Regions from separate parts of the Mesorhizobium sp. M1A.T.Ca.IN.004.03.1.1 genome, predicted to be linked through region 3. Evidence: predicted binding sites of a transcription regulator. Region 3 holds the regulator's gene; each other region holds the start of a gene.
What was found. The regulator HrcA, encoded in region 3, represses chaperone genes, less so after heat shock. The targets are predictions, from matches to a motif close to GTTAGCACTCNCNNNNNGNGAGTGCTAAC.
Positions count from the first base shown of each region.

Region 1 (9,645 bases), on a different contig from region 3:
GAGCAACCATCTCGATCTTGAGAGCCTGATCTGGCTGGAGAAATTCCTCAAGGACTATGACGGCGCGCTGCTGATGACCTCGCATGACCGCGAGTTCATGAACCGCATCGTTTCGAAGGTGATCGAGATCGACGCCGGCGCGCTCACCTCCTATTCCGGCAATTACGAATTCTACCAGGAGCAGCGGGCGCTGGCCGACAAGCAGCTGCAGGCGCAGTTCGACCGCCAGCAGGCGATGCTTGCCAAGGAGATCGCCTTCATCGAGCGCTTCAAGGCGCGCGCCTCGCACGCCGCCCAGGTGCAGAGCCGGGTGAAGAAGCTCGACAAGATCGACCGCGTCGAGCCGCCCAAGCGTCGCCAGACGGTGGCCTTCGAGTTCCAGCCTGCGCCGCGCTGCGGCGAGGACGTGGCGACGCTGAAGGGCATCCACAAATCCTATGGCAGCCGCTCGATCTATGCCGGCCTCGACTTCCAGATCCGCCGCCGCGAGCGCTGGTGCGTGATGGGCGTCAACGGCGCCGGCAAGTCGACGCTTTTGAAGCTCGTGGCCGGCGCCTCCGAGCCGGATGAGGGCTCGGTGGCGCGCGGTCCGAGCGTCAAGATGGGCTATTTCGCCCAGCACGCCATGGAACTGCTCGACGGCGAGCGCACCGTGTTTCAGACGCTGGAAGACAATTTCCCGCAGGCCGGCCAGGCGCCGCTCAGGGCTTTAGCCGGCTGCTTCGGCTTTTCCGGCGACGAGATCGAGAAGAAGTGCCGCGTGCTCTCGGGCGGCGAGAAGGCAAGGCTGGTCATGGCGCTGATGCTGTTCGATCCGCCGAACCTTCTGGTGCTCGACGAGCCGACCAACCACCTCGACATGGCGACCAAGCAGATGCTGATCGAGGCGCTGGCGCAATATGAAGGCACGATGCTGTTCGTCTCGCACGACCGCCATTTCCTGTCCGCACTATCGAACCGCGTGCTGGAGCTCACGCCGGATGGCATCCACACCTATGGCGGCGGCTATACGGAATATGTCGCCAGGACGGGGCAAGAGGCACCGGGGCTGAGGGGGTAGGGCGGCGCTCTGACCTCCGAGCGTAGTAGCGTGGAGAAGCCTTGACCCGTCGGCAGGACAGAGGGGGGCGCGAAGGATCGCGACCGATCTCACCCTTGCGCCGCCTCCTCGTGAGAAGTCACGGCAGGATCCGGGCTCCGTGAGGCGCCCAACGCCCCCACTACTCCCTCGCCAAACCGCGCTCGATCAGGCGAGCAAGCCGCGCCGAAAACGCCCTGGCATCGGCTGGCTTGTCGCCGTCCAGCACGCGCGCCTCGTCGTAAAGCAGATGCGCGGCGTCTTCCTTGAAAGCGCGCTCGCCGTCGCCGAGCTTCGCCAGCGCCGTGACGCGCTCGTGCCGCGGGTTGATCTCGAGGATCGGCTTGGCCGCCTTGTCGAGGCGGCCGGCGGCGTTGAGCAGCCGCTCGAACTGGCGGTCGGGACCGTGCTCCGGTGCGACCAGGCAGACCGCGCTTTCGGTCAGGCGGTCGGAGGCCTTCACGTCCGAGACCTCGTCTCCCAGCGCCGTCTTCACGAAGGCCAGGAAGGTCGCGATTTCGGACGAGATTTCGGCATCCGGCTTGGACGCGGTGTCGAGCAGCGGGATCTCCGACAGTTCGGCCGCGCCCTGCGTCACCGATTTGAACGGCTTGCCGTCGAATTCCGGCGCCATCGTCGTCCAGAAACTGTCGACCGGATCGGTCAAAAGCAGCACTTCGATGCCGCGCGCCCGGAACCCTTCGAGCTGCGGCGAGACCTCGAGCCGGGCGCGGTCTTCCCCGGCCATGAAGAAGATCGCCTTCTGCCCTTCCTTCATCGCGGCGACATAATCGGCCAGGCTGCGCAGCGTCTCGCCGGAAGCGGTCGAGCGGAAGCGGGCGAGCTTCAGCAGCTGCTCGCGCCGCTCGTAGTCCTCGTAGATGCCTTCCTTGAGCACGACGCCGAAATTCTCCCAGATCTTGGCGTAGGCCTCGGCATCGTTATCGGCGAGTTTGCCAAGATCGCCGAGGACGCGGTTGGTGACACCCTTGCGGATCGCGGCGAGCAGCGGGCTTTCCTGGATCATCTCGCGCGAGACGTTGAGCGGCAGATCGGCGGAATCGACCAGGCCGCGCACGAAGCGCAGATAGCGCGGCAACACGTCGGCATCGTCGGTGATGAAGACGCGCCGCACGTAGAGCTTCATACGATCCTTGCGGTCCTGGTCGAAGAGATCGAACGGACGCGAGCCCGGCACGAAGGCAAGCGCGCTGTATTCGTGCCGACCCTCGGCGCGGAAGTGGATGGTGGCGGCCGGCTCGTCATACTGGCCGGCGATGCTGCGGTAGAAGTCGGTATATTCCTCGGGCTTTATGTCGCTCTTCGGCCTCACCCAGAGCGCCGTGCCGTCGGCGACATCGCGCGGCTCGGCGCCCGGCTTCTCAACAAGCGTGATCGGCACCGGCACGTGGCCGGACTGCGACTTCGCCAGCCCTTCGAGCCGGTAAGGCGTGGTGTAGGAACTCGCATCGTCCATCAGATGCAGCACGACGCGCGTGCCGCGCCTGGGAGCTGCCGCAAGCGGCACGGGAGCGATCTCGTAGGTGCCCTTGCCGTCGGAAGACCAGCGCCAGGCTTCCTCGCTGCCGGCCTGCCGGCTGATGACATCGACATGATCGGCCACCATGAAAGCGGAGTAGAAGCCGACGCCGAACTGGCCGATGAGTTGCGAGTCCTCAGTCGCCTTGCCGGCCTCGACGCGCTCGATGAAGGCACGGGTGCCGGAGCGTGCGATGGTGCCCAGAGCCTCGGCCATCTCCTCGCGGCCCATGCCGATGCCGTTGTCCTCGACGGCAAGCTGCTTGTTGTCGGGGTCGGCCGAAATGGTGATGCGCGGCTTTGCGTCCTCGCCCAGCAGCTCGGGACGGGTGATCGCTTCGAAGCGCAGCTTCTCGCACGCGTCCGCGCCGTTGGAGATCAGCTCGCGCAGGAAGACGTCCCGGTCCGAATAGACCGAATGCACCATCATGTGCAGCAGCCGCGAGACATCCGCCTCGAATGTCCTGGTTTCCGTCGTCTTGGTATCCGTCGTCATTCAGAATCTTCCCACATAGCAACTCTGGCCCGTCGCGCCGCGGCGTGTCGAAGCTGCCGATCTCCGCCGATGAGGGGAGATGTCCGACAGGACAAAGGGGGCGCGTCCCGCCAGCCGATCTGTCGCGGAGTGCTTTCTCGCTTTTCCGGTTCTTGTCAATTCAGAAGGGTGCCGTTTCCCTCGCGCTCCCTTTTGCCCTGCCGACCAATCTCCCCCAATTGAACCCTGTCGGGGGAGATTGGCTGTGTCGGCGCCGCGCCTCCCCAGCGTCCTAGAAGTCCATGCCGGCGCCGGCGGGCATGGCGGGTGCCGCTTCTTTCTTCGGCTTCTCGGCGACCATCGCCTCGGTGGTGACGAGCAGGCCGGCGATCGAGGCTGCATCCTGCAGCGCGGTGCGCACGACCTTGGCCGGATCGATAACGCCCTGGCTGAAAAGATCGCCATATTCGCCGGTCTGGGCGTTCCAGCCATAGGCGAAATCGGTCTTCTCGCGCAGCTTGCCGACGATGATCGAGCCTTCCGCCCCGCTGTTCTCGGCGATCTGACGCGCCGGCGCCTCGATGGCGCGCCGCACGATGTCGACGCCGTATCTCTGGTCGGGGTTGTCGGCAGCCACCGCGTCGAGCGCATTGGCGGCCCTGAGCAGCGCCACGCCGCCGCCCGGAAGAATGCCTTCCTCGACCGCCGCGCGCGTCGCATGCATGGCATCGTCGACGCGGTCCTTGCGCTCCCTGACCTCGACCTCCGTCGAACCGCCGACGCGGATCACAGCCACGCCGCCGGCGAGCTTGGCCAGACGCTCCTGCAGCTTCTCGCGATCGTAGTCCGAGGTGGTCTCCTCGATTTGCGCCTTGATCTGCGCGACGCGGCCCTGGATCTCCTCCTTCTTGCCGGCGCCATCGACGATCGTGGTGTTCTCCTTCTCGACCACCACTTTCTTGGTGCGGCCGAGCATCTCCAGCGTGACGTTCTCAAGCTTGATGCCGAGATCCTCGCTGATAGCGGTGCCGCCGGTGAGGATGGCGATGTCCTCCAGCATGGCCTTGCGGCGGTCGCCGAAGCCCGGAGCCTTGACGGCCGCAACCTTCAGGCCGCCGCGCAGCTTGTTGACCACCAGCGTCGCGAGCGCCTCGCCCTCGACATCCTCCGCGATGATGAGCAGGGGCTTCGCCGACTGAACCACCGCCTCCAGAACCGGCAGCAGCGCCTGCAGGTTGGAAAGCTTCTTCTCGTGGATCAGCACATAGGGCTCTTCGAGCTCGACGCGCATCTTATCCTGATTGGTGATGAAGTAAGGCGAGAGATAACCGCGATCGAACTGCATGCCTTCGACCACTTCCAGCTCGGTGTCGGCGGTCTTGGCTTCCTCGACGGTGATGACGCCCTCGTTGCCGACCTTCTGCATCGCCTCAGCAAGGAAACGGCCGATCTCGGCATCACCATTGGCCGAAATCGTGCCGACCTGGGCGATCTCGTCATTTCTGGTCACCTTGCGGGCGTTGGTCTTCAACTCCTGAACAATAGCCTCGACGGCTTTGTCGATGCCGCGCTTCAGATCCATGGGATTCATGCCGGCGGCAACGGCCTTGGCACCTTCCCTGACGATGGCCTGGGCGAGAACGGTCGCGGTGGTCGTGCCGTCGCCGGCGATATCGCTGGTTTTCGAGGCGACCTCGCGCACCATCTGCGCGCCCATGTTCTCGAACTTGTCCTCGAGCTCGATCTCCTTGGCGACAGTGACGCCGTCCTTGGTGATGCGCGGAGCGCCGAACGACTTGTCGATGACGACATTGCGGCCCTTAGGGCCGAGCGTGACCTTCACCGCGTCGGCGAGGATGTTGACGCCGCGCAACATGCGGTCGCGGGCGTCGGAATGGAATTTCACTTCCTTGGCAGCCATTGGAACACTCCTTCAGCAGGCACCTTTCATTGACCGATCGGTTTGGGCCGGTTCAAGCCGCTTTTCCCAACGCCGATGTCTGCTCGACCACACCCATCACGTCGCTTTCCTTCATAATGAGCAGGTCTTCACCGTTGAGCTTGATCTCGGTGCCGGACCACTTGCCGAACAGGATGCGGTCGCCGACTTTGACGTCGAGGGGAATGAGCTTGCCGCTCTCGTCGCGCGCGCCGGAACCGACGGCGATAATCTCGCCTTCCTGCGGCTTCTCCTTCGCCGTGTCCGGGATGATGATGCCGCCGGCCGTCTTCTCCTCGGCCTCGACGCGGCGGACCAGAACGCGGTCATGCAATGGATGGAACTTCATATCGTTCTCCTTCGGGACAAACAGATTTTGAGAGGTTCCTCCACTCCGGACCGGAAGGGACCGGAGCGGGGCTCGCGATCCTTTCGGCCTCGCGCATGTGGATTTGGTTTTGCACGCGCCGGTTTCAAGAGGCCGCAAGAAATTTTTTGGCACTCGCAACAGCCGAGTGCTAGCGCCGTGAAAACAAAGGTAATTATGCAGCTTTGACGGGCGCGCCCCGGACCTCTTGACGGCAAAGGAATCAATTCCCAAATCGAACCTGCCGGCGCCTGATGTGGCCGGCAAGGTCAAGGAGCGCCGCTGCCTTGGCGCTCCTCGTATCTATGTTGCTCAATGGAGGATGTAGCTATGAGAACCAGTTTCGACTTTTCTCCCCTGTTCCGGTCGAGCATCGGCTTCGATCGAATGCTGAACGCGCTCGAGACCGCAAGCCGCATCGAAACCGCTGACAACTGGCCGCCCTACGATATCGCCAAGGGCGGCGAGGACGACTACCGCATCACCATGGCCCTGGCAGGCTTCAGCCAGGACGAACTGGCCATTACCCAGGAGCAGAACATGCTGATGGTTTCTGGCCAAAAGGCAGGCGAGGACAACGGCGAGTACCTGCATCGCGGCATTGCCGGCCGCGCATTCCAGCGTCGCTTCGAGCTTGCCGATCACGTCAAGGTCGTCGATGCGAGCCTCGTCAACGGCCTGCTGACAATCGACCTCAAACGCGAGATCCCGGAAGAAATGAAGCCGCGCCGGATCGAGATCACGGCGGACAAATCATCGCCAAAGGCCGCGACAAAGAAAATCGAGGCCGACAACAAGGCGGCCTGAGCCTTCTCGCCGCGCTTTGCGCCAAGCGCCGGGTGATGTTCCCGGCGCTTGTGGGCCTTGTCTTCCGGATGAACAGAAAGGAGGAAAAAATGAGTGTTCGTGATCTGATTCCCTGGGGCCGAAACAATGGTAACCAGGTTCCAAGTGTCTTCCGCGACGGCGAACGCGATCCTTTCCTGTCGCTGCATCGCGAGGTGAATCGGCTGTTCGATGACGTCTTCCGGGGCTTCGGTTCCGGCTTGCCGTCCCTAGGCGGCGTATCAGCCTTTGGTGCCGGCTGGCCGAGCGTTGAGATCTCCGACAACGAGAAGGAGATCAAGGTGGCGGCCGAAGTCCCGGGCCTGGACGAGAAGGACATCGAGGTGCTGCTTGATGATGGCGTGCTGACGCTGAAGGGTGAAAAGCGCTCCGAGACGGAGGACAAGGAGCGGCAGTTCTCCGAGCGCATCTATGGCCGCTTCGAGCGTCGAATCCCGCTGGGCTACGAGATCGAAGAAGACAAGATCGATGCCCGCTTCAAGAACGGCGTGCTGACGGTAATGCTGCCCAAGACCGCGAAGGCGCAGTCGCAGGCCAAGCGTATCGAAATCAAGAGCTGATGCCTGGATGCAGGGGTTGGACCGACGGGTCCGGCCCCTGCGGCATGACGGAACCTCGGCGCTAGATGGAACGGCCAACGCTGGCGTAGGTGCTGGCTGGAGCGTGGCTCCCCTTCCAACGAGTGATCCGCCCGCAGCGGGCGCCAGGTGCTCGCTTGCGGCTCGATGACGTGCGGCCGACGCAGGCCATTCTAACCGTTTACCGCGCTGAGCGCAGATGCCGCTGACGGAACACCGCGCAAGCCTCTGGAAATCCGCGATAACCTTAATTCCTTCCTTCTTTTGGTCAGGCTTCCCGTACGGAACGTTAAGGGCTAGATTAGCAATTCGTTAAGTAATACGGCGGGTGTGAGCGTAAGAGGTGTGCCGTTATGAATTTCAAATCCCTGATCAAACGGGCCGAGGACGTAGACAAGGAATTTCAAGAGCTCCAGTCGGATCTGGCAGAGGCTTTCGAAGAATGTCTTTCGGCTGACGAAGAGACGTCCCCGGGATACGATTCTGCCGCCGACCTGGCGGCAAGCGAGGAGGATCCGCCGGGCGAGACTCAGTCCGAGGCTTCCGCCTCCCGGCTGACGCCGCACACCCAGACACGGTTGGCCGCCTTGGAAGCCGTTTCCGGACTCTTCCGCGACGGACAGGGTCATCTGGAGGAGATCGGGTCAAGGCTGGCCGAGATCGCCACAGCGCACCACATGACGCGCGATATCCTGAACGCCCTGCATCGCGATGCGCTGCGCGCCAATGAGTTGGAGCTGGAGAACGCCGCTCTGGGCGCCGAACACAAGGCCTTGTCGGAACAATTGCTTGACGCTACGCGCAAGCAGCGCGAACGCGACGGCGCGGCCGAGGCCTGGCAGCAGCGCGAGGCAAGTCTCGTCCAGGACAGGGAGTCGCTGCGCGAGGCGCTTGCAGCGGTGCGGCTCGAAATGGTCGAGATGGGCAATGAGAGCGCCAGGCGCGAGGCTGAGTTCGGTGAGATCGTCAAGAGCCTGACGGCCAAGACCGTCGAAGCCGACAGGCGCGCTGTCGAGAACAAGCTGCTGCGCGAGAAGCAGGTCGGGCTTTCGATCGAGCTGGAGCAGGCGCAAAAGCGCGAGGCCGAGGCCCGGCACAAATTCGACGAGTTCGCGGCGACCCACGCCAACGAAGCCACGCGGATTGCCGAACTTATGGCCCAGCTCGGCAGCCACGAGAAGGAGGAGGCCCGGCTGCAGAAATCGTTGGAGACGACGCAGGCCAAGCTTGCCGAGGCAGCCGAAGCCGCCCGCATTGCCGAAAGCGATGGCGCGGCGGAGCTGGCGCGGAGCCGGGCGGAGCTGCGCGGCTTGCGCTCCGAAATCCAGGAGCTGCAATCGCGGCTCGAGCAGGCCTCCATCGACAAGACCGATGCGGTCGCCGAGGCGACAGGACTGAGGGCGCAGTTGAATGACGCCGTGACCGAGCGGCAGATCGCGGAAGAGAAGCTTGCCGTTCTCAGGAACGAGAGCGAATTGGACAAGAAGAATTTGTCGGTGATCAGTACCAACCTCTCGCAGCTATCGCTGCAGCAGGCGTCGGAGCAGATCCAGCTCGATATCCAGAAACAGGAATGCGAGGACCTGCGCGCCGAGGTCGAGACGCTGAATGCCCGCATCAAGGAGCTGCTGCCTTATGAGCGGCTGCACAGGGTGACGGACGCCCGGGCCCGGCAGGATGTTGTGCCCGTGACGAATGGGCATGTCACCAACGGGCATATCGTGGAGCCGGCGCGACCCACCGCCAGGCGCCGGCGCAACATGAGAGCTGCCGCGAGCTGAGGAAGGGTGTCTAGCCAGCTCAGCGCTTCACCGCTCTGGGCCTACTTGCCGGTCATCCGGTCAGCAAGCTGCTGGGCCTCGGCAAGCAGTGCCGGGAAGCCCGGATCGCCCGGCAGGCGCTCGCCCATGCAGGCGCGATAATCGCCGTCGCCTTTTTCCCAGGCGGCGTTGGCGGAATCATAGGCCTGCTGGTCCTTCAGGTCCGAGTTCTGATAGGCCTGCTGAAATTTCTGGGCAGCCGCGTCCGCCGCGGTCCAAAGCGCCTCGCAGGCCGCGATCTTCGGCACGGGCGGGGACGCGGGCGCCTCGGCGATCAGGACGCGGTCGCCCTTGACGACCGCGACGACGACCTGCTGGTCGTAGATCGGTCCGACATCCTGCGTCCAGCCGCCGAGCCGCGCGACGGCGATATCGGCGCCTTCGGGCTTCTTCAGTGAAAAGTCGAGCGTCTTCACGAATGCGGCGTCGCTGCCGATCGCCTGCGTATAGAAGGAGTCTAGCTTGAGCGCCTCCTCGATGCCGGCGGGCAGCCGCAGGCCTTCATCGTCCTCGTCAGCCTTGGACCGCAGCCAGCGCTCGACCAACCCGCGGGTCGTCGCGACGATGCTCGGGCCGGTATCGCTCTTGGCGTAGCGCAGCCCGTCCAGCATGCCGAAGCCAATATCGGAGGCGCTCAGGCTCTGCAGATTGATCGTGCCGGTTGCCGGAAAGTCCTTGACCGCAAGCGGGCCGAGAATGGCGGAAAGACGCTTTTCCAGATCGGCCAGCGCCTTGGTGTTGGCGCCATCGAGCGCCTCCACTTCCGCGTTCGAGCTCTCCTGCGCCGCGATGTCGGAAATCGCCTTGTCGCGCGCGGCGATATAGTCGTCCTCCGGCGATGCCGCGAAAACCACGCCGCTCGCCAGCGCGAACAAAAACGCCCAGACCAGCCGCATGCTATAACCCCAATTCAAACCAAAGCCCTTGGGGCCTTCGCCTGACTTGGCGGCTTTTACGTGGCGGAATCCCGGGGAGAACCCGAATTTAATATCCGGCGTTTCGC
Region 1 covers NZ_RZTV01000003.1:56,247-65,891, forward strand. Annotated here, with positions in the region: gene EOD29_RS10405 (ABC-F family ATP-binding cassette domain-containing protein) at 1-1,060, shown strand, start outside; gene htpG (molecular chaperone HtpG) at 1,221-3,113, opposite strand; gene groL (chaperonin GroEL) at 3,385-5,013, opposite strand; gene groES (co-chaperone GroES) at 5,066-5,380, opposite strand; gene EOD29_RS10425 (Hsp20 family protein) at 5,729-6,205, shown strand; gene EOD29_RS10430 (Hsp20/alpha crystallin family protein) at 6,295-6,804, shown strand; gene EOD29_RS10435 (hypothetical protein) at 7,176-8,603, shown strand; gene EOD29_RS10440 (hypothetical protein) at 8,645-9,538, opposite strand.
Region 1: groES (co-chaperone GroES) is a predicted target of HrcA. The motif match lies at 5,526-5,554, and genes of this name have one in related genera.

Region 2 (9,645 bases), on a different contig from region 3:
AGCAGACGGCCTGCGCGATTTACGAAGCCCGCCCGCATGTCTGCCGCGCCTGCATGCCCGGCGGCGACGACTGCCTGATGGCAAGGGCGGCCCATGGGCTGGCGGTGGAACTGCCAATCTCCCCCCAAGTGGGGGAGATGCCCGGCAGGGCAGAGGGGGGCGCTGTCCCGCCAGCTTATCCGTCTAGCTTCAATCGTACGCCCGAATAGGTTTGCCGCAAAAGAACTGAGAGATCGGCGTTCCTTCGCACCTCCCTCTGGGCTGCCGGCCGTCTCCCCACGAGGCGAAGACTGCGCTCTCCACCGGCTTGCCTGCCTCCACACCTCCCGATACCTTCCGCGCCGGGCAGGCCGTGGAGGAAACCATGAGCATCGAATTCCTGTTGACGTCGCTGATTATCGTCGCTTCGCCCGGCACTGGCGTTCTCTACACGCTGAGCGCCGGCCTCTCGCGCGGCGCTCGCGCCGCGATCATCGCCGCTTTCGGCTGCACGCTGGGCATCATCCCGCACATGGCGGCGGCCATCACCGGCCTTGCGGCGGTGCTGCACACAAGCGCCGTCGCCTTCGAGACTCTGAAATATCTGGGCGTCGCCTATCTGCTCTACATGGCCTGGAACACGCTGAAGGAGAAGGGCGGTCTTGCTCTCGATCAGAACGCCGCGCCACGCTCTGTCCGAAAGGTGATCACCTCCGGCATCCTGGTCAACATCTTGAACCCAAAACTGTCAATCTTCTTCTTCGCCTTCCTGCCGCAATTCGTCAGCACCACGGAGCCGCACGCTTTCGCCAGGATGCTGGAACTGTCCGGCGTCTTCATGCTGATGACCTTCCTTGTCTTCGTCGTCTACGGCGTGTTCGCGGCTTCGGTGCGCAGCCATGTCGTGTCGCGGCCGATGGTGCTGACCTGGATGCGCCGCACTTTCGCCGGCGCCTTCGTCATGCTGGGAGCCAAGCTGGCGCTCGCGGATCGGTAAGCGAACTGTCTATCCCTATCGCCCGTCCGCGACACGAATTGACGCAGGGATGGCCGAGCGCTGGCGCTGCTGATCTCCCTCCTTGAGGGGGAGATGTCGCCGAAGGCGACAGAGGGGGTCGCCGCGCGTTGGAGCGCCAGCGCCTCTCGTTGCAAGGGAGTCGTCGCCGGAGCCTTATGCGCGGGCCCCCCTCTGCCCTGCCGGGCATCTCCCCTTCAAGAGGGGAGATCGGCTATTGCGCAGGCCTTCTCCAATCGCAACAGTATGGAAGCCCGCTTTTGGACCGGCTGCCGCATGCCAAACAAAAAGGGCGACATGTCTGCCGCCCTTTCCATCTTCGCTATGGGACCGGACTTCTTAGAAATCCATGCCGCCACTCAAGCCCGCTTGCGGGCTTGAGCAATGTTAGTTGATGGGCGTGCTTTATGGACTTCTTAGAAGTCCATGCCGCCCATGCCGCCCATGCCGCCGCCAGGCATGCCGCCCGGCATACCGCCGGCGGCTTCCTTCTTCGGAGCCTCGGCGATCATGGCTTCGGTGGTGACCAGCAGGCCGGCGACCGAGGCCGCGTCCTGGAGAGCGGTGCGAACGACCTTGACCGGGTCGACGATGCCCATGCCGATCATGTCGCCATATTCGCCGGTCTGGGCGTTGAAGCCGTAGGTCGCAGCCCTGTTCTCGAGGATCTTGCCGGCAACGATCGAAGCCTCGGCACCGGCGTTGGCCGCGATCTGGCGGGCCGGAGCCTGCAGCGCGCGACGAACGATGGCGATGCCCGCGGCCTGGTCGGCATTGACGCCGGTCGCCTTGACGGCGTGCGAAGCGCGCAGCAGCGCGACGCCGCCGCCGGGGACGATGCCTTCTTCAACGGCCGCGCGGGTCGCGTTCAGAGCGTCGTCAACGCGGTCCTTCTTTTCCTTGACCTCGACCTCGGTCGCGCCGCCGACGCGGATCACCGCGACGCCGCCCGCGAGCTTGGCCAGACGCTCCTGCAGCTTCTCCTTGTCGTAGTCCGAGGTGGTCTCCTCGATCTGCTGCTTGATCTGGGCAACGCGGCCCTGGATCTCGGCCTTCTTGCCGGCGCCGTCGACGATGGTGGTGTTCTCCTTGGAGATCGACACCTTCTTGGCGCGGCCGAGCATGTTGAGGCCGACATTCTCGAGCTTGATGCCGAGGTCTTCCGAGATGACCTGGCCACCGGTCAGGATAGCGATGTCTTCCAGCATGGCCTTGCGGCGGTCGCCGAAGCCCGGAGCCTTGACGGCGGCGATCTTCAGGCCGCCGCGCAGCTTGTTGACGACCAGCGTGGCCAGAGCCTCGCCTTCGACGTCTTCCGAGATGATGAGCAGCGGCTTCGAGGTCTGAACGACGGCTTCCAGGACCGGCAGCATGGCCTGCAGGTTGGAGAGCTTCTTCTCGTGCAGCAGGATGTAGGCGTCTTCCAGATCGGCGACCATCTTGTCGGCGTTGGTGACGAAGTAGGGCGAGAGATAGCCGCGGTCGAACTGCATGCCTTCGACGACTTCCAGCTCGGTCTCGGCGGTCTTGGCTTCCTCGACGGTGATGACGCCTTCGTTGCCGACCTTCTGCATCGCTTCCGCGATCATCTTGCCGACCGACTCGTCGCCATTGGCCGAGATCGTGCCGACCTGGGCGACTTCCTCGGAGGTCTTGATCTTCTTGGCAGCCTTGCCGAGAGCGGTAACGACTTCGGTGACGGCGAGGTCGATGCCGCGCTTCAGATCCATCGGGTTCATGCCGGCGGCAACGGCCTTGTTGCCTTCCTGGACGATGGCCTGGGCGAGAACGGTCGCGGTGGTCGTGCCGTCGCCGGCGATGTCGTTGGTCTTCGAGGCGACCTCACGCACCATCTGCGCGCCCATGTTCTCGAACTTGTCCTCGAGCTCGATCTCCTTGGCGACGGTGACGCCGTCCTTGGTGATGCGCGGGGCGCCGAACGACTTGTCGATGACGACGTTGCGGCCCTTCGGACCGAGGGTGACCTTCACCGCGTCGGCGAGGATGTTGACGCCGCGCAGCATGCGCTCGCGGGCATCACGGGAAAACTTTACGTCTTTTGCAGCCATTGTAAGCTCCTGGCAGGGGTTCGGGTCGAACCCGCAGATTCAAGATTCAGTTGACGGTGAGGCCGATGTTCAGCCGATGATGCCCATGATGTCGGATTCCTTCATGATCAGAAGGTCCTCGCCATTGAGCTTGACTTCGGTGCCGGACCACTTGCCGAACAGGATGCGGTCGCCGGCCTTGACGTCCAGCGGCACGAGCTTGCCGCTTTCGTCGCGGGCGCCGGAGCCGACGGCGATGATCTCGCCTTCCTGCGGCTTCTCCTTCGCCGTATCCGGGATGATGATCCCGCCGGCGGTCTTGGATTCGGATTCGACCCGGCGAACGACCACGCGGTCATGAAGCGGGCGGAACTTGGACTTTGCCATGTTGTCTTCCTCGAATGAGAACGGTGAGAACTGTTCCTCCATCCGGCGAGGCCGGATATAAGTTAGCACTCACTTAGGGCGAGTGCTAACGTGGCGCTGAGATAGGCTGGTGGCTTGCGAGAGTCAAGGCGCGCGGGGAGGGGCAACAGCGCAATTTTTCTCTGGCGGAGCCCTGGGCGGAAATGCGGTGGCTGCGCGAAGCGTGGGCGAGCAATCCAGCCCGTTTAGTCCGGGCGCTTCGGCGAGCGCAACACCAGCAACGGGCAGCGTTCGGCAAGACCGTATGTGCCGCTAGAGGCCAGCCGGAGATCGTCGAAGAAGGTCCGGGCTTCCTCGATGAGCGCTGCCGCGGGGGCGAAACTGTAGACGGCGGACGAGTCCCGGTAGACGTCTATGGTTCCGATGACCGGCAGTTCCCATCCGGTTCGGGCCGACAGCTCCTCGCGATCGGGAACGCCCTGTCGAAGTGTTCGAGGATGGCTTTGACCGGGATCGTGTAATCCGGCGCGTCGCCGATCGCGGTCATGGCCACGCGCCATTTGAGCTCATGGAAAGTCGAGACGCCGCCGCTTAGTGCCAGAGCGCGGACATCCTTCGGGTCGTCCGGCGTTGCGGGAGAGGCGTAAAGCCTGATGCCGGCGCGGCCGTCGGACTTGAGCGCGCGCGCGATCGACGCAAATAGCGTGCGCCTGAGGCCGGCGGCGCCGATGACCGAGAGACATCCGTCGCCGATCAGCGCCTCGACGCTTGCATCGGCGAACGGCAGATCGAACCAGTCGCCCTGCACCGCCTTGCGCGTATCGGTGTCGCCCGGCCAGATGCCGGCAATCATGTCCGAAGACTCGTCGACCGCCGTCATCGTGGCGCCGAGCCCGGCGAGCTCGGGTGTCACGCCGAGCATCACGACATCCGACGGGGCAAGGCCGAGCTCGCGATCGTAGGTTTCGATAACCTCCGCCGGCGGCCGCAGGGGTGAGCCGAGCAACTGCCAATGTTTGCGAATTGCATTCCAATGCTCGGTCATGCAAACCCCAGCCCGGTAGCGCGTTGCATCCGATCGAATAGTGGACGACGCTTGATAGGCCAAGTGGGGAACAATGGCACGCATCGCCGTCATCACGCATGAGTTCGACCGCTTCCAAAGCCGGCGCGGGCTGCTATGGCGCCGGGACAGCCCGTACATGCTCTTCGATCTGCTGGAGGAACTGAAGCGCCGCGGCCATTCGGTGCAGGTCCTCAGCGGCACGTCGGCGAAGCCGGCCGCCGATATCGCGGTGCTGCATGTCGATGCGACCGTAACGTCGCCCGATTATGTCGAGTATGCCCGCGCCTTTCGCTTCTGCCTCAATCTCGGCGCCGCCGACATTTCCAAGCGCCGCATCAGCGGAGCCGTCGTCGGCAAGGACGACGGCTGGAAGGGGCAGGTTATCATCAAGAGCAGCCTCAACCATCGGGGAACGCCGGAACAGCAACTGAATCGGCGCGCGCGGCGCGCCGGCAAGCCGATGCCGTTTCCCGGCGTCGAATCTTTCGACCAATACCAGATCCATGCCTCGCTCGCCGACGTTCCGGCCGAGCTGTTCGGACGCGAGGACCTCATTGTGGAAAAATTCATTCCCGAGCCTGAGCCGGATGGCTTTGCCGCCCGTTTCTGGCTGTTCTGCGGTGAGCGCGAGCGCTGTACACGCCATGTCTCGCCGCAGAGCCTGGTCAAGGGCGACGACACGATCCGTCGCGAGGCGGTTCCGGTGCCGGACGAGCTTCGCGCGCTAAGGCGCAAGCTGGGCTTCGACTACGGAAAGTTCGATTTCGTCATGCATGAGGGCAGGGCGGTGCTGCTCGATGCCAACAAAACGCCTGGACGCGCCCGCAATCTGTCGAGCTTCATCGCCGCGGGCAATGCCAATCTTGCCGACGGCTTCGAAGGGTTGATCCGCCAACACGCTTAGATATTCATGCCGCCCGAGACCTCGATGCGCTGGGCGTTGACCCAGCGATTGTCCTCCGACAGCAGCGAGGCGATCATCGGCCCGATATCGTCGGCGACGCCGGCGCGGCCGAGCGCCGTCATGCCAGCCACGACGCGGTTGATCTCGGCGTCGTCGCGCACATGGCCGCCGTTGAAGTCGGTGGCGATGGCGCCGGGCGCCACGGTGTTGGCGGTGATGCGGCGCTGGCTGAGCTCCTTGGCGAGGTAGCGCGTGAACACCTCGATGCCGCCCTTCATCATCGCATAGGCGGCCGAGCCCGGAACCGAGAAGCGCGCCAGCCCGCTCGACACGTTGACGATGCGGCCGCCATCGTTGATCAGCGGCAGCAGCGCCTGGGTTAGGAAGAACACGCCTTTGAGATGGATGTTCATCAGCGTGTCGAATTCCTCTTCCGTCGTCTCGGCGATCGGCTTGCGCAGGCCGGTCCCGGCATTGTTGACGAGATAATCGAAGCGGTCGCGCTGCCAGGTTCCCTGAAGCGTCTTTCTCAATGCCGCGACGAAAGCCGGGAAGGTGGTAACGGCGCCGGTGTCGAGCTCGAGCGCCGCGGCGCGGCCGCCTGCGGCCTCGATCTCGGCGATCGCCGCCTTCGCCTCGTCGGCGCGCGAGCGGTAGGTGAGGATGACGTCGACGCCCTTGCGGGCGAGGTTGAGCGCTGTGTTGCGGCCGAGGCCGCGGCTGCCGCCGGTGATGAGGGCAATGGCGCGAGTGGTCATGGTGAAAATCTCCGTCTTGGCGATGGTGATCCATATACTCGCGCGAATGACCGATATAATCTGGCATGGATTGCCAACTCTATTCAAGATTTGCGAACAATCCGCGATGGACAGGTTCGACAGCATGCGGCTCTTCACCCGCGTCGTGGAACGGCGCAGCTTCACGGCGGCCGCTGCCGATCTCGGCCTGCCGCGCTCCAGCGCCACCGCCGCGATTAAGCAGTTGGAGGAGCGGTTGGGCGTGCAGCTGCTGCGTCGCACCACGCGCCACGTCACCACCACGCTCGACGGTGAAGCCTATTACCAGCGTTGCATCGGCATCCTCGCCGACATCGAGGATGCCGAGGGCGGCTTCGGCGCGCATGAGGTGCGTGGGCGCCTCAGCGTCGACGTCAACGGCCATATGGCGCGCACCTTCCTGCTGCCGGAACTGCCGGCGCTGCTCGCCCGATATCCGGGCCTGACCGTGCATATCGGCGAAGGCGACCGCCTCGTCGACCTCGTGCGTGAAGGCGTCGATTGCGTCATCCGGGCCGGCACGCTTCCCGACAGCGACATGATCGTGCGGCGTCTCGGCATCGCGCGCGAAATCACCGTGGCCAGCCCCGCCTATCTCGAACGCCACGGCGTGCCGCGCACGCCGGACGACTTGGCTGGGCACATGATGATCGGCTTCGTGTCGTCGCGCACGAGGCAGGTGATGCCGCTGGAATTCACCGTCGACGGCATGGTTCGCGAGATCGTCCTGCCGTCGCGGGTCACGGTCGCCAATTCGGACACGAGTGCTGCGCTGGTCCGGCTGGGCTTCGGGCTGTTCCAGGCGCCAAGGCTCCGATATGCGGACGACCTCGAGGCAGGCCGGCTGGTCGAAGTGCTACCCGATTTTCCGCCGACGCCCACGCCGATCTCGGTGCTCTATCCGCCGAGCCGGCAGTTGTCGCCACGGGTCAGGGTGTTTGTCGATTGGCTGGTGGAGATCCTGGGGCCGAAGCTGGATGCGGGGTAAGTTGGCAATCGCGGAGGGGATCGTATCCAGCGGTCGTCATCCTAGGGCGGAGCAAGGAGCGAAGCGACGCGCGCAGACCCTAGGATCCATGCCGTGACGCTAAGGCGTTGCAAGGATTGCAGAATTCTCCGCCGTTGCGCTCTATGACGGAGTCGCGGCATGGATCCTCGGGTCAAGCCCGAGGATGACCACCGTTAGGGATGCCTACAAAAACAGCCGCAACTGCGCGTGGATGATCGACCGGTAATCCTCGATCGTGCGCCGGCCTTCCGCCTCGTCCTGCGTCAGCGCCAGCCGCACGACGCCGCCGGCGAGCTGAAAGATCAGGAACACCACGCGCCCGAACGCCTCGCGCTGCTTAGGCTTCAGCATCGGCGCCACACGGTCGCAGAACATCTTCGCCTGATGCCGCGTCTCGGCGATGTCGAGATGCTGCAGCGCCTTGTCGGCCTGGATCGCGTTCTGCAGATCCTGGATCGCCGGATCCGCCGCGACACGGCCGTAGTAATCGTCGAGCAGCCGATCGGCTGCAGCGGTCACGTCATCCACTCCCCGGATATCGGCGATGATCGCGCCGAAGCGAGCCCGGCTCTCCTCCGAGAAACGCTCGTAGAGCATCGCCAAGATCGCCGACTTGCTTGGAAAATAATGATAGACCGTGGCGATCGGCCCGCCCGCCAGCGCGCCGACTTCCTTCATCGTGACCGCGTCTATGCCCTTCTCGCCGATCAGCCGCATGGTCGTAGCGAGGATCGCGTCGATGCGCTCGCGGCTGCGCTCCTGCTTGGGCCTGCGTCTGGGTTCCGTCGCCGTTTGCCTAGTTTGCCTCATCTCGCGCGGGCAGTCGTTGATTCTCGGTTGACAGGAAACTGATCAAGTATCAGTTTCGTGAATGCTGACAACTTGTCAGCTTTTTCACCGGGCTGCAAGGGAGGGCGCCTCGTGACTGCAACCGATGCCGCGCATGCGGAAAATGGCGACTGGCTGATCGGCAACCCGACCGGCCTGCAACTCGCCGCGGCGCTCTGGATCGGCTCGGTCGGCCTGCTCATCCTGGGCTTGCAGCCGGTGCTGCTCGGCGCGCTCTACAGCGAAGGTCATGTCACCGGTGACGAGCTGGCACTGGTCGCCACCGCCGAGATGATCGCGATCGCCATCGGCTCGGCGATCGTGGCGATGCTCCTCCCGGCGCGCAACATGCGCTGGAAGAGCGCCGCGCTTTTGGTGCTGCTGGCGCTCGCCAATTTCTGGACCGCCTATGCGATGAGTTCCAATGCGCTGATCGGGGCGCGCACGCTCGCCGGGCTTGCTGAGGGTGGCTTGGTCGCCGTGGCGACCGAATTGATCGCCCGCTCGCGCCGGGCCGAGCGCATCGGCGGCTATTTCGTCACGCTGCAGACCTTGGCGCAATGCGCGCTGGCGCTGCTGCTCGCGCTTTATGCGGTGCCAGCCGCGGGCGCGGCCGGCGGCTTCGTCGCGCTTGGCGTTGTCTGCCTGTTGTCGCTCGTCGTCGCGTGGATCGTGCCGGACGACTACGCCGACCTGCCGAAGGACGAGCATTTTGCCAATGTGCTCACCTTGCCGGCGATCACGGCGCTGCTGTCGATCTTCTGCTACTTCATGTTCTTCGGCGCCGTCTGGGCATTTCTGGAGCCGCTCGGCGCCGAGTTCGGCATAGACGGCCGCACCGTCGGCCTGATGGTCTCGGCAAGCCTCGCCGCGCAGGTCATGGGCGCCATGACCGCCACCGTCTTCGAAGCGCGCATCGACTACCGCTTCGCCATCACCGTCATCGGCGCGATCGCGACGATCAGCTCGGTGCTGCTCGCTTCCGGCCCTGGGCTTTTGGTCTTCTGGTCGGTGGCGATGGTGATGGGCTTCATCCTGCTCTTCATCGTGCCCTACCAGATCCGGCTGGCGATCACCGCCGACGAGACGCGCAACGCGGTACTGCTTGTGCCGGCGGCGCAGCTCTTCGGCCTCGCCATCGGCCCGGTGGCCGCCTCGCTGCTGATCGACGGCCAAAATTTCCGGCCGGTGCCGGAATTCGCCGCGGCAAGCGCGTTGGCCAGCGTGGCGCTGCTCGGCGTCTTTGTGTTGGTTGCGCGCCGCCGCGTTCCAGCCTGAGCGGGAGGTGACGATGGCAAACGCCTGGAGCAACTGGTCGGGTTTCGTGAACGCCGCGCCGAAGCTGATCGCCACGCCAGCCGATGTCGGCGAACTGGCCGATCTGGTGCGTTCCGCGCCCGGTCCGCTGCGCGTCGCCGGCGCCGGCCATTCCTTCACGCCGCTGGTGCAGTCCGACGGCACCATCATCTCGCTGGCGAAGATCGAGGGGCTGGTTTCGCATGACGCCGCAGCCAATCGGGCACGCCTGAGGGCGGGGACAAGGCTTGGCGCACTGATGCACATCCTGCAGGACATCGGCCAGGGCCTGCCCAATATGGGCGACATCGACAAGCAAGCGATCGGCGGCGCGCTGGGCACCGCGACGCATGGTTCC
Region 2 covers NZ_RZTV01000003.1:390,029-399,673, forward strand. Annotated here, with positions in the region: gene EOD29_RS12245 (YkgJ family cysteine cluster protein) at 1-209, shown strand, start outside; gene EOD29_RS12250 (LysE family translocator) at 365-976, shown strand; gene groL (chaperonin GroEL) at 1,411-3,063, opposite strand; gene groES (co-chaperone GroES) at 3,133-3,429, opposite strand; gene EOD29_RS12265 (methyltransferase domain-containing protein) at 3,821-4,453, opposite strand; gene EOD29_RS12270 (hypothetical protein) at 4,527-5,378, shown strand; gene EOD29_RS12275 (SDR family oxidoreductase) at 5,375-6,136, opposite strand; gene EOD29_RS12280 (LysR family transcriptional regulator) at 6,243-7,142, shown strand; gene EOD29_RS12285 (TetR/AcrR family transcriptional regulator) at 7,347-7,973, opposite strand; gene EOD29_RS12290 (MFS transporter) at 8,085-9,269, shown strand; gene EOD29_RS12295 (D-arabinono-1,4-lactone oxidase) at 9,283-9,645, shown strand, end outside.
Region 2: groES (co-chaperone GroES) is a predicted target of HrcA. The motif match lies at 3,491-3,519, and genes of this name have one in related genera.

Region 3 (9,645 bases):
GGCGGGTGACCTCGCTTTCGGCCTTGCTGAGATACCAGTCGGTCAGTCGCCGGATTTCGGCGCGCTGCATCGGGTCCTCGGCAAACAGCCGCCTGTCGCGCTTCAGCACCCCGCGTGTCTCGTCAAGATATTCGGCAATGACCATGGCGCCGACGATTGGCACATCGCCTTCGGCCAGCAGGATCGGCAGCGTGCCGGCCGGATTGAGCGCCAGAAACTCCTTGCGCCGGGTCCAGGGTTTCTCCTCGATCAAGGCCAGCTCCTCGCCATACTCGCCAAAGGCGAGGCGGACGAACCGGCAGGTGGCGAACATCGGGTGGTGAAAAAGCGTCAGCATGGTTCCGCGATGATAGGGCGCACTGGCAAATTGGTGTGAGCGCCGGTAAGTCTTGGCGGCCCGATTCCAGGGACTGTCATGTGTTGCGACCTATAGGGGCACTTCCGCGCCATGACAAGCAAGCCCTTCCCCTTAGCCGTCACTCGAAGCAGAGGTTGCCATGGAAAGCCAGACCATCGTCGAAGCGCTGCTGCTTGGTCTGATCGAGGGCCTGACCGAATTCATCCCGGTCTCCTCGACCGGCCACATCCTGCTCGCCGGCCATTTCCTCGGCTTCCATTCGACCGGCAAGGCCTTCGAGATCCTGATCCAGCTCGGCGCGATTCTTGCGATCTTGAGCGTCTATTTCCGCCGCCTCTGCAAGATGCTGCTCGAACTGCCGCATGACCGGCTGACAAGGCATTTCGCCATCGGCATCCTCATCGCCTTCCTGCCGGCGGCGGTCATCGGCGCGTTGGCGCATGACTTCATCAAGACCTTCCTGTTCGAATCGCCGCGCCTGATCTGCATCATGCTGGTCATCGGCGGCGTGGTGCTGCTCGCCGTCGACCGCATGAACCTGAAGCCCGTCTACCGCGACGTCGAGCGCTTTCCGACCAGGCTTTACCTGCAGATCGGCCTGTTCCAGTGCCTGTCGCTGATACCCGGCACCTCGCGCTCCGGCTCGACCATCGTCGGCGCGCTGCTCTTGGGCGTCGACAAGCGCGCGGCGGCGGAGTTTTCCTTCTTCCTCGCCATGCCGACCATGGTCGGGGCCTTCGCCTTCGATCTGTTCAAGAACCGCAACGTGCTGACCTCGGCCGACCTGCCGATCATTGCCGTCGGCTTCATCGCCGCCTTCGTCACCGCGCTCTTCGTGGTGCGCTTCCTGCTCGATTACGTCTCGCGCAGGGGCTATTCACTGTTCGGCTGGTGGCGGCTGGTGGTTGGCGGGCTCGGACTGGTGGCGCTGATGATCTGGGGGTGAGCTTACCCTCCCATGAGTTGGGAGGGTGAGCCCCTCAATTCCGCCCATAAAACGCATTCTCGACATGCACTGGCCAGCGCCAGGGCATCACCGCCACCATGTCGAAGCGCACCGACAGCCGGCCATAGTCCGGCTGGCGCGACAGCCAGAGGTCGGCGGCACCCTCGATGCGCCGTTCCGAGGCGTGGGCGATCGCTTCCATCGCCTCCATCAGCGTGCGCCGCGCCTTGACCTCGACGAACAGCACCAGGTCGCCGCGCCTGGCGATCAGGTCGATCTCGCCGAGCTTTGTGCGATGGCGGCGCGCAAGGATGCGATAGCCCTTCAGCATCAGCGCCAACGCCGCCAGCCATTCGCCGCGATGGCCGCGCCGATAGGCTTTTCGCCGATGACCGACGGTGCGCTCAGCCACCGCCGTCCGCCTTCAGCTCGATCAGCCGGCGATAGAGCGCCTGTTTCTGGCCGCCGGTCATCTTCGCCGCTTCCGCCGCCGCCTTGGAGGCCGGCATTTCGGCGGCTAAAGACAACAGCAGCCGGTCGATGTCGGCCGGCTGGTCCTCGGCCGCCTCCGGCGGGCCGACGCAGACCACGATTTCGCCCTTGGGCGTCTCGGCCGCCGCGTGGTGATCGGCGAGCTCTCCGAGCGTTCCCGTTCGCATCTCCTCGAACGCCTTGGTGAGCTCGCGGCCAATCGCCGCTTTGCGCGCTCCGCCAAGCGCTTGCGCCATCGCAGCAAGCGTCTCGGCCAGCCGGCGCGGCGATTCATAGAAGATGAGCGTCGCCGGCACCTGCCTGAAGCTTTCGAGCTTGGTGAGCCTCTGGCCCGCCTTGGCCGGCAAGAAGCCGGCGAACAGAAAGGTGTCGGAAGGCAGGCCGGAAGCGGTCAGCGCGGCAAGCGCCGCCGACGGTCCGGGCACCGGAATAACGCGGATGCCGCGCTCCAGCGCCTCGCCGACCAGCCGGTAGCCGGGATCGGAAACCAGCGGCGTGCCGGCATCCGAGATCAGCGCCACGCTTTGTCCGGCAGCGAGCGACTCGATCAGCTTCGGCCCGGCCTCGGCTGCATTGTGCTCGTGATAGGCCGTGGTGCGCCGGCGAATGCCGTAGCGTTCGAGCAGCACGCGCGAGACGCGGGTGTCCTCGCAGGCAACGATGTCGGCGCCGGCCAGCGTCTCCAGCGCACGCAGCGTGACATCGGCGAGATTGCCAATCGGCGTCGCCACCAGATAGAGCGCCGGCTCCAGCGGCCGCGCCGCAATTTCGGTCTGCCCGATTACATAGCTGCGTTTGTCGCCGGTCAATTGAGGCCCTCCCCACGCGCCACTGTTTGCCACGGCTGATCTGCGGTTGCAAAACGTGATGGCGATGCAAGGGAATCGCCATGCCTTTGCCACGATGCGGAACCAAACCGGATAAGGCGGATTTTACCCCTGATTCCCGAGGAGGAGGACAGGATGGACAGCCTGATCATTCAAGACGCTTTCACGCCCTATTATTCGGGCTGCAAGCGCTTTGCCGGATCGGAGAAGGTTGCCGGTTCGGAGGATCGGGAACCCTCCGCCAGGACAAAGGACAAGGAAGCGATGAAGCCGCTTCCAAGCCCCGCGGTTCAAGACGCCTCGACCGAAACCGAAAGCACGACGGAGCACTGACCGGACGATGCCCAATCGCTTCGACATTTTCATCACACGACTCGAAAGCAAGACCGCCCGCGAGGGCATTCCTTCCCATCCGATCGCCGCCCAGCACGGGAACCGCCGCGACAAGACCGATCTGAAGCAGGGCCGTTCCGGCGACGCGCATGCGGAAAAGGATCGCGGGAAGCAGCGTCAGAAGCACGACGCCTAGAGCAGCTGCGACCCTTCGCGATCTCTCGCCTCATCCCAGGCGGAGCGAGGAGCGAAGCGCCATGCTTGGCGCCTGACGCCATTCAGCCCAGATAGTTAGTGACCCTTCGCCTCGAGCAGCCGCACCAGTTCCGGATCCATGAACGCATAGTTGTCCGGGATGTCGAGGCAGATCACCCGTGCCCGGATCAGGCTTGACCGGAACTTCTTCTGCAGCTTGACGCGATGCGCCTTCTCCATGACGAAGATGATCTCGGCCCACGCGACCAGTTCATGCGTCAGCGGGTTGTCCGCGTCGTGATTGGTGCCGGCCGATGCGACCTCGAGGTCGCGGCGCCTGGAAAACACCTGCTCGGCGGTGGGGCTGCGCAGGCGGTTCTGGCTGCAGACGAAGAGAACCTTTTTCACCGCGCGAGGTCTGCCACCACCGCATCGAGCACGATCATGCCGGCGGTCGTGGCGCGGAGGCGGGCGTTGCCGACCGGCGCCACCAGCCCCTCTTCCTGCAGCACCGACAATCGGTCGCTCGCCAGACTACGCCCGGCAAGCGTCTCGTAGCGCTGGAGGTCGATGCCTTCGGCCAGCCGCAGCCCCATCAATAGGAACTCGTCGGCTTCTTCGGCGCGCGTCAGCACCTCGCCGCCGGTGACGCCATGGCCCCTGGCTTCGACCAGGTTGGCCCAGGTCTCAGGCATCTTTTCCGCGACCGTCACGGTACGGCGGCCGTTCTCGACGAAGCGGCCATGCGCGCCGGGTCCGACGCCGACATATTCGCCGTAGCGCCAATAAGTCAGGTTGTGCCGGCTTTCCGCGCCCGGCCGCGCGTGGTTGGAGATTTCGTAGGCCGGAAGCCCGTGCGCCGCGGTCACCTCCTGCGTCAGCGCGTAGAGGTCGGCGGCATGGTCGTTGTCGGGCAGGACGAATTTTCGCGCTGAGTGGAGTGCATGGAACGGCGTGCCCTCCTCGATCGTGAGCTGATAGAGCGACAGGTGGTCGGCGGCGTGCCCGATCGCTTCCTCAAGCTCTAAAGCCCAAGCCTCCGGCGTCTGGCCGGGCCGCGCATAGATCAGGTCGAAGGAGAGCCGCGGAAAGATTTCCCGCGCCAGCCCGATGGCGTGCAGCGCCTCCTCGACATTGTGCAGCCGGCCGAGGAAGCGCAGGTCCTTGTCGTTCAGCGCCTGCACGCCGAGCGAGACACGGTTGACGCCGGCCGCCCGATAACCGCGGAAGCGCTCCGCCTCGACCGAGGACGGGTTGGCCTCCAGCGTCACCTCGATCCCGGCAGGCACCGTCCAGTTCTTCGCTACGGCTTCCAGAACCGCTGACACCGTTTCCGGCTTCATCAGCGACGGCGTGCCGCCGCCGAGGAAGACGCTGGTCACCTCGCGCGGCCCGGTGCGGGCGCGCATCGTCTTGAGCTCCGTCTCGAAGGCCCGCGCAAAACGCTCGTGGTCGACCGGCTGGTGGCGAACGTGGCTGTTGAAGTCGCAGTAAGGGCATTTGGCCGCGCAGAACGGCCAATGGATATAGACGCCGAAGCCGGGGCTGCGGTCGAGCGGCATGGTCTGGCCTGTTCCGATCATTTTGACCTGAGCCGCGCCAGATCCAGCCGCGCCAAATCCAAGCGGGCCTGGGCAAACTTCTGGAAGGCGCGGGCGCGGTGCGACAGGGCTGTTGCCTGGCCGGGCTTCCAGCCATGCTTTTGCTCGGCGCTCATCTCGCCAAAAGTCTTGGCGAAGCCGTTGGGCAGGAACACCGGATCGTAGCCGAAGCCGAGCGTGCCGCGCGGCGGCCAGACCAGCGTGCCTTCGGCCTCGCCGCGGTAATATTCGGCCTCGCCATCGGGAAAGGCGAGGCAGATGACGGCGACGAAACGGCCGGTGCGCTGCGCCGGCTCGGTCGCGCCGACCTCCTGCAGCGCCACTTCGGTGCGCTGCATGGCCATGCCGAAATCGCGTGTGCCGTCCGCCGTCTCGGCCCAGTTGGCGGTGTAGACGCCGGGCGCCCCGTCGAGCGCGTCGACGCAGAGCCCCGAATCGTCCGACAGCGCCGGCAGGCCGGTGGCCTTGGCGGCGGCATAGGCCTTGATATAGGCATTCTCCTCGAAGGTCGTGCCGGTCTCGTCCGGTTCCGGCAGGCCGTAATCCTTGGCCGACTTCGCCTCGAAGCCGAACGGGGCCATCAAGTCGGCGAATTCGCGCAGCTTGCCTTCATTGTGGCTGGCGACGACGATCTTTTGTCCGTTCAAAGAATGCATTCAGAGACCCCAGATCCTTGGTTCGGCGAACTCGATCGAATTGCCCGAAGGGTCGCGGATATAGATCGAATGTCCGCCCTGCGGCCACTCGAAATCGCTTTCGATGGCGATGTTCTTGGCCGCCAAATGCTTGCGCCATTGGGCGATCTGGGCCGCAGTCGCGGTGAAGCAAAGATGCCCTTCGCCGACCGTGCCGTGCGGCGGCACCTTCAGCCTGGCGTCGGGCGCCGGCGGAATTTTCGTCGCCTCGGCATTGAAGATGAGCAGCACGCCGTTGCCGCAGCGGAAGAAGACGTGGCGACCTTCGACCTTGCCCAGCGGATCCAGGCCGAGGATGTCGCGGTAGAAGGCTTCGGCAGCGGTTAGATCTGTGACGTAGAGCGCGGATTCCAGAATCGCGGAGGGAGTCACGAAGCACCCCCCTCTGCCCTGTCGGGCAGATGGCCGGCAGGCCAGAGGGGGATGCGAAGGATCGTCGACCTCATCGGTGACCCTACGCCACCGCCATCTGCTGCAGGCTGACCAGCCGAGAAATACCCTTCTTGGCCAGTCCCATCAGTGCCGAAAACTGCTCTTCGGAGAAGGGCTCGCCTTCCGCCGTGCCCTGGATCTCGACGATGCCGCCCTTGCCGGTCATGACGAAATTGGCGTCGGTGCCAGCCGAGGAATCCTCGAGATAATCGAGATCGATGACCGGCTGTCCGTCATGGATGCCGCAGGAGATCGCCGCGACATGGTCCTTGAGCACCTTGGAAACGCTGGCCATCTGGCGCGCTTCCATCCAGCGCAGGCAGTCATAGAGCGCCACCCAGCCGCCGGTGATCGAGGCGGTGCGGGTGCCGCCGTCGGCCTGGATAACGTCGCAGTCGACGGTGATCTGCTGTTCGCCCAGCGCCTGCAGGTCGACAACGGCGCGCAACGAACGACCGATCAGCCGCTGGATCTCCAGCGTGCGGCCGCCCTGCTTGCCGGCGGAAGCCTCGCGGCGCATCCGCTCGCCCGTCGAGCGCGGCAGCATGCCGTATTCGGCCGTAACCCAGCCCTTGCCGGAATTGCGCATCCAGGCCGGCACCTTTTCCTCCAGGCTCGCCGTGCACAGCACATGCGTGTCGCCGAACTTCACCAGGCACGAGCCTTCGGCATGCTTGGAGACGCCGCGCTCGAAGGAGATGGCGCGCATTTCGTCGGGCTGGCGTTTGGAGGGGCGCATTCGGCCTTCTTTCCTATGGTTTTGGATTCGTCGGCGGCTTGTAGACGCATGCGGCGGATGGCGCAAAGGAAAAGGGCGCCAAGGAAACGGGGCGCCAAGAAAACGGCGCAAGCGAAAATGCCCCCGGGTTGCGCCAGGGAGGCTTAAGTCTATATCTTTCGATAGGAGGTTTTTTCGCTGGAATGAACAAGGCAGTCGATCCCGCATCGCAGCCGCCCGTGCTTCAGTCGCTCGACATGCGCTCGCGCGACATCTTCCGGCGGATCGTCGATTCCTATCTGCGCGACGGCGAGCCGGTCGGCTCGCGCAGCCTGTCGCGCATCCTGCCGTCGTCGCTGTCACCGGCCACCATCCGCAACGTGATGAGCGACCTCGAGCATCTGGGGCTGATCTACGCGCCGCACATCTCGGCCGGCCGCCTGCCGACCCAGACCGGCCTGCGCTTCTTCGTCGATGCCTTCATGGAGCTCGGCGATCTGTCGGACGACGAGCGTCGCGTCATCGAGGCGCAGGTGCGTGCCTCGGGCTCGGGCGCCACGCTGGAGCATATGCTGACCGAGGCCAGCCAGATGCTCTCCGGCATGTCGCGCGGCGCCGGCCTGGTGCTCGCCGCCAAGAACGAGGTGGCTCTGAAGCACATCGAGTTCATTCAGTTGGAACCCACCAAGGCGCTCGCCGTCCTGGTGTCGCAGAGCGGCGATGTCGAGAACCGCGTTGTCGACCTGCCGGCCGGTATCACCGTCTCGCAGCTGCACGAGGCCTCGAACTTCCTCAACGCCCATATCCGCGGCCGCACGCTGGCCGAGGCCCGGGTCGAGATCGCGCGCATCAAGGACGAGACCAGGGCGGCTCTCGACACGCTGTCGCAGGAGCTGGTCGAGAAGGGCCTCGCGGTCTGGGCCGGCGCCGAAAGCGGCCTGCCGGCGCGCCTCATCGTGCGCGGCCGCGCCAATCTTCTGGAAAACGTCACCGCCCAGGCCGATCTCGAATTGCTGCGCCATCTGTTCGAGGATCTGGAAACGCAGGACGGACTGCTGCAGCTCCTCGACCTCGCCGAGGAAGGTCCGGGCGTGCGCATCTTCATCGGCTCGGAGAACAAGTTGTTTTCGCTGTCCGGTTCGTCGCTCGTGGTCGCGCCCTATCGCGACAAGGATGCGCGCGTCGTCGGCGCGCTCGGCGTCATCGGCCCGACGCGATTGAACTATGCCCGCATCGTCCCGATGGTCGACTATACGGCCCAGTTGATTTCGCGCATGCTGAGATAGGCAAGCGGGAAACGTCGCAAGGAGGGTGGAAATGGCGCTGGAATCGTTCAAGGCCCAGATCAGCCTGCTGCTCGAGGAGATGGTGAACCAGCCGGAAGACGATCACGAGATCCAGGAGCTACTGCGCGAGAAGCTCAGGGAAATGCGCGCCATGGGCCTGCCGCTGCCGGCCGATCTGGTCGCGCTGGAAAAGCAGCTCGACGACGATCTGGATATCGAAGAGAGCTGAACTGCCGACGCTTCCCGTCAAAATTTGCATGCCCGGCTTCTCTTTTGGAGAGCCTGCCCGATATTCGCTGTCTGGTTGCTGATGCACGTTGGCGAATAACGGAGAACAGCATGATACGCATTGCCGGCCTTGCCGCCCTCGCCTTGCTCCTGGTCTCCGGCGCCGTAGCGCAGCAGGCCGACCAGCCCCTGCTCACCGGCAAAAAGGCCTTCGGTGACTGGAAGGCCGACCGGCCCGGCGTGCGGCGCCTCATCAGGCCCGACGATCTCCCGAAGCCGAATGTCGCCGAATCCGCCTCGAACGGCGGCGGTGTCACCGATCGCCCCGAGGATGCCAATCCAGCCCTTCCACCCGGCTTTTCGGCCGAGCTGGTGGCTTCGGGCATCAGCAGCCCGCGTGTCGTGCGCACGGCGCCGAACGGCGATCTCTTCGTCGCCGACAGCAGGGCGAACCAGGTCCGCGTCTATCGACTGGCCGAAGGCAGCGCCAAGCCGGCCGAGAAGTCGGTCTTTGCCAAAGGCCTGACCCGGCCCTACGGCATCGCCTTCTATCCGCCGGGCGACAAGCCGCAATGGGTCTATGTCGCCAACAGCAACAGCGTCGTCCGCTTTGCCTATCGCGACGGCGACCTCAAAGCTTCCGGCGAGCCCGAAACGATCGTCTCGGACATCCCGTCGAGCCATCATTGGACGCGCGACATCGCTTTTTCGCCCGACGGCAAAACGCTCTATCTCTCGGTCGGCTCGGGCTCGAATACCGCGGAGGGCATGGGAGCGAGGCCGAAGGGCGGCGTCGAAGAATGGGCGAGATCGGCACCGCTCGGCGCTACCTGGGGCGCGGAGGAAGGCCGAGCGGATGTGCTCGCTTTCGATCCTGACGGCAAGAACCGCAGGATGGTCGCCACCGGCCTGCGCAACTGCTCGGGCATGACGGTGCAGCCGGCCACGGGCGCGCTCTGGTGCGCCGTCAACGAACGCGATGAGCTCGGCGACAACGTGCCTTTCGAATATGCGACCGCCGTCAAGGAGGGAGCCTTCTATGGCTGGCCCTGGTACTATATCGGCGACAACGAGGATCCGCGCCACAAAGGCGCGCGGCCCGATCTCGCCGGCAAGGTCACGGTGCCGGACGTGCTGATCCAGGCACATTCGGCGCCGCTCAACATCGCCTTTTATGAGGGCGGCAACTTCCCGGCCGACTACAAGGGCGACGCCTTCGTCACCCTGCACGGCTCGTGGAACCGCAATGTCCGCACCGGCTACAAGGTGGTGCGGCTGAAGTTCAAGGACGGCAAGCCGACCGGCGAATATGAGGATTTCGCCACCGGCTTCGTCATTGCCGACGATGCGGTCTGGGGCCGGCCGGTCGGTGTCGCGGTGGCGAAGGATGGTTCGCTGATCCTGACCGAGGACGGCAACGGCACGATATGGCGCGTCACCTACGGCGACGGCCGGTCCTGAAGCGGCGCTGGTGCAACCGAATCCGGCCGCAAGGCAATTAACGCCGCCCCGACGCCGTGGTAAAAGGCCGCCG
Region 3 covers NZ_RZTV01000005.1:322,409-332,053, forward strand. Annotated here, with positions in the region: gene EOD29_RS18655 (glutathione S-transferase family protein) at 1-337, opposite strand, end outside; gene EOD29_RS18660 (undecaprenyl-diphosphate phosphatase) at 498-1,304, shown strand; gene EOD29_RS18665 (YraN family protein) at 1,339-1,716, opposite strand; gene rsmI (16S rRNA (cytidine(1402)-2'-O)-methyltransferase) at 1,709-2,605, opposite strand; gene EOD29_RS18675 (hypothetical protein) at 2,759-2,956, shown strand; gene EOD29_RS18680 (hypothetical protein) at 2,964-3,152, shown strand; gene EOD29_RS18685 (low molecular weight protein tyrosine phosphatase family protein) at 3,248-3,559, opposite strand; gene hemW (radical SAM family heme chaperone HemW) at 3,556-4,734, opposite strand; gene rdgB (RdgB/HAM1 family non-canonical purine NTP pyrophosphatase) at 4,731-5,408, opposite strand; gene EOD29_RS18700 (VOC family protein) at 5,409-5,819, opposite strand; gene rph (ribonuclease PH) at 5,902-6,618, opposite strand; gene hrcA (heat-inducible transcriptional repressor HrcA) at 6,801-7,883, shown strand; gene EOD29_RS18715 (hypothetical protein) at 7,915-8,112, shown strand; gene EOD29_RS18720 (sorbosone dehydrogenase family protein) at 8,223-9,572, shown strand.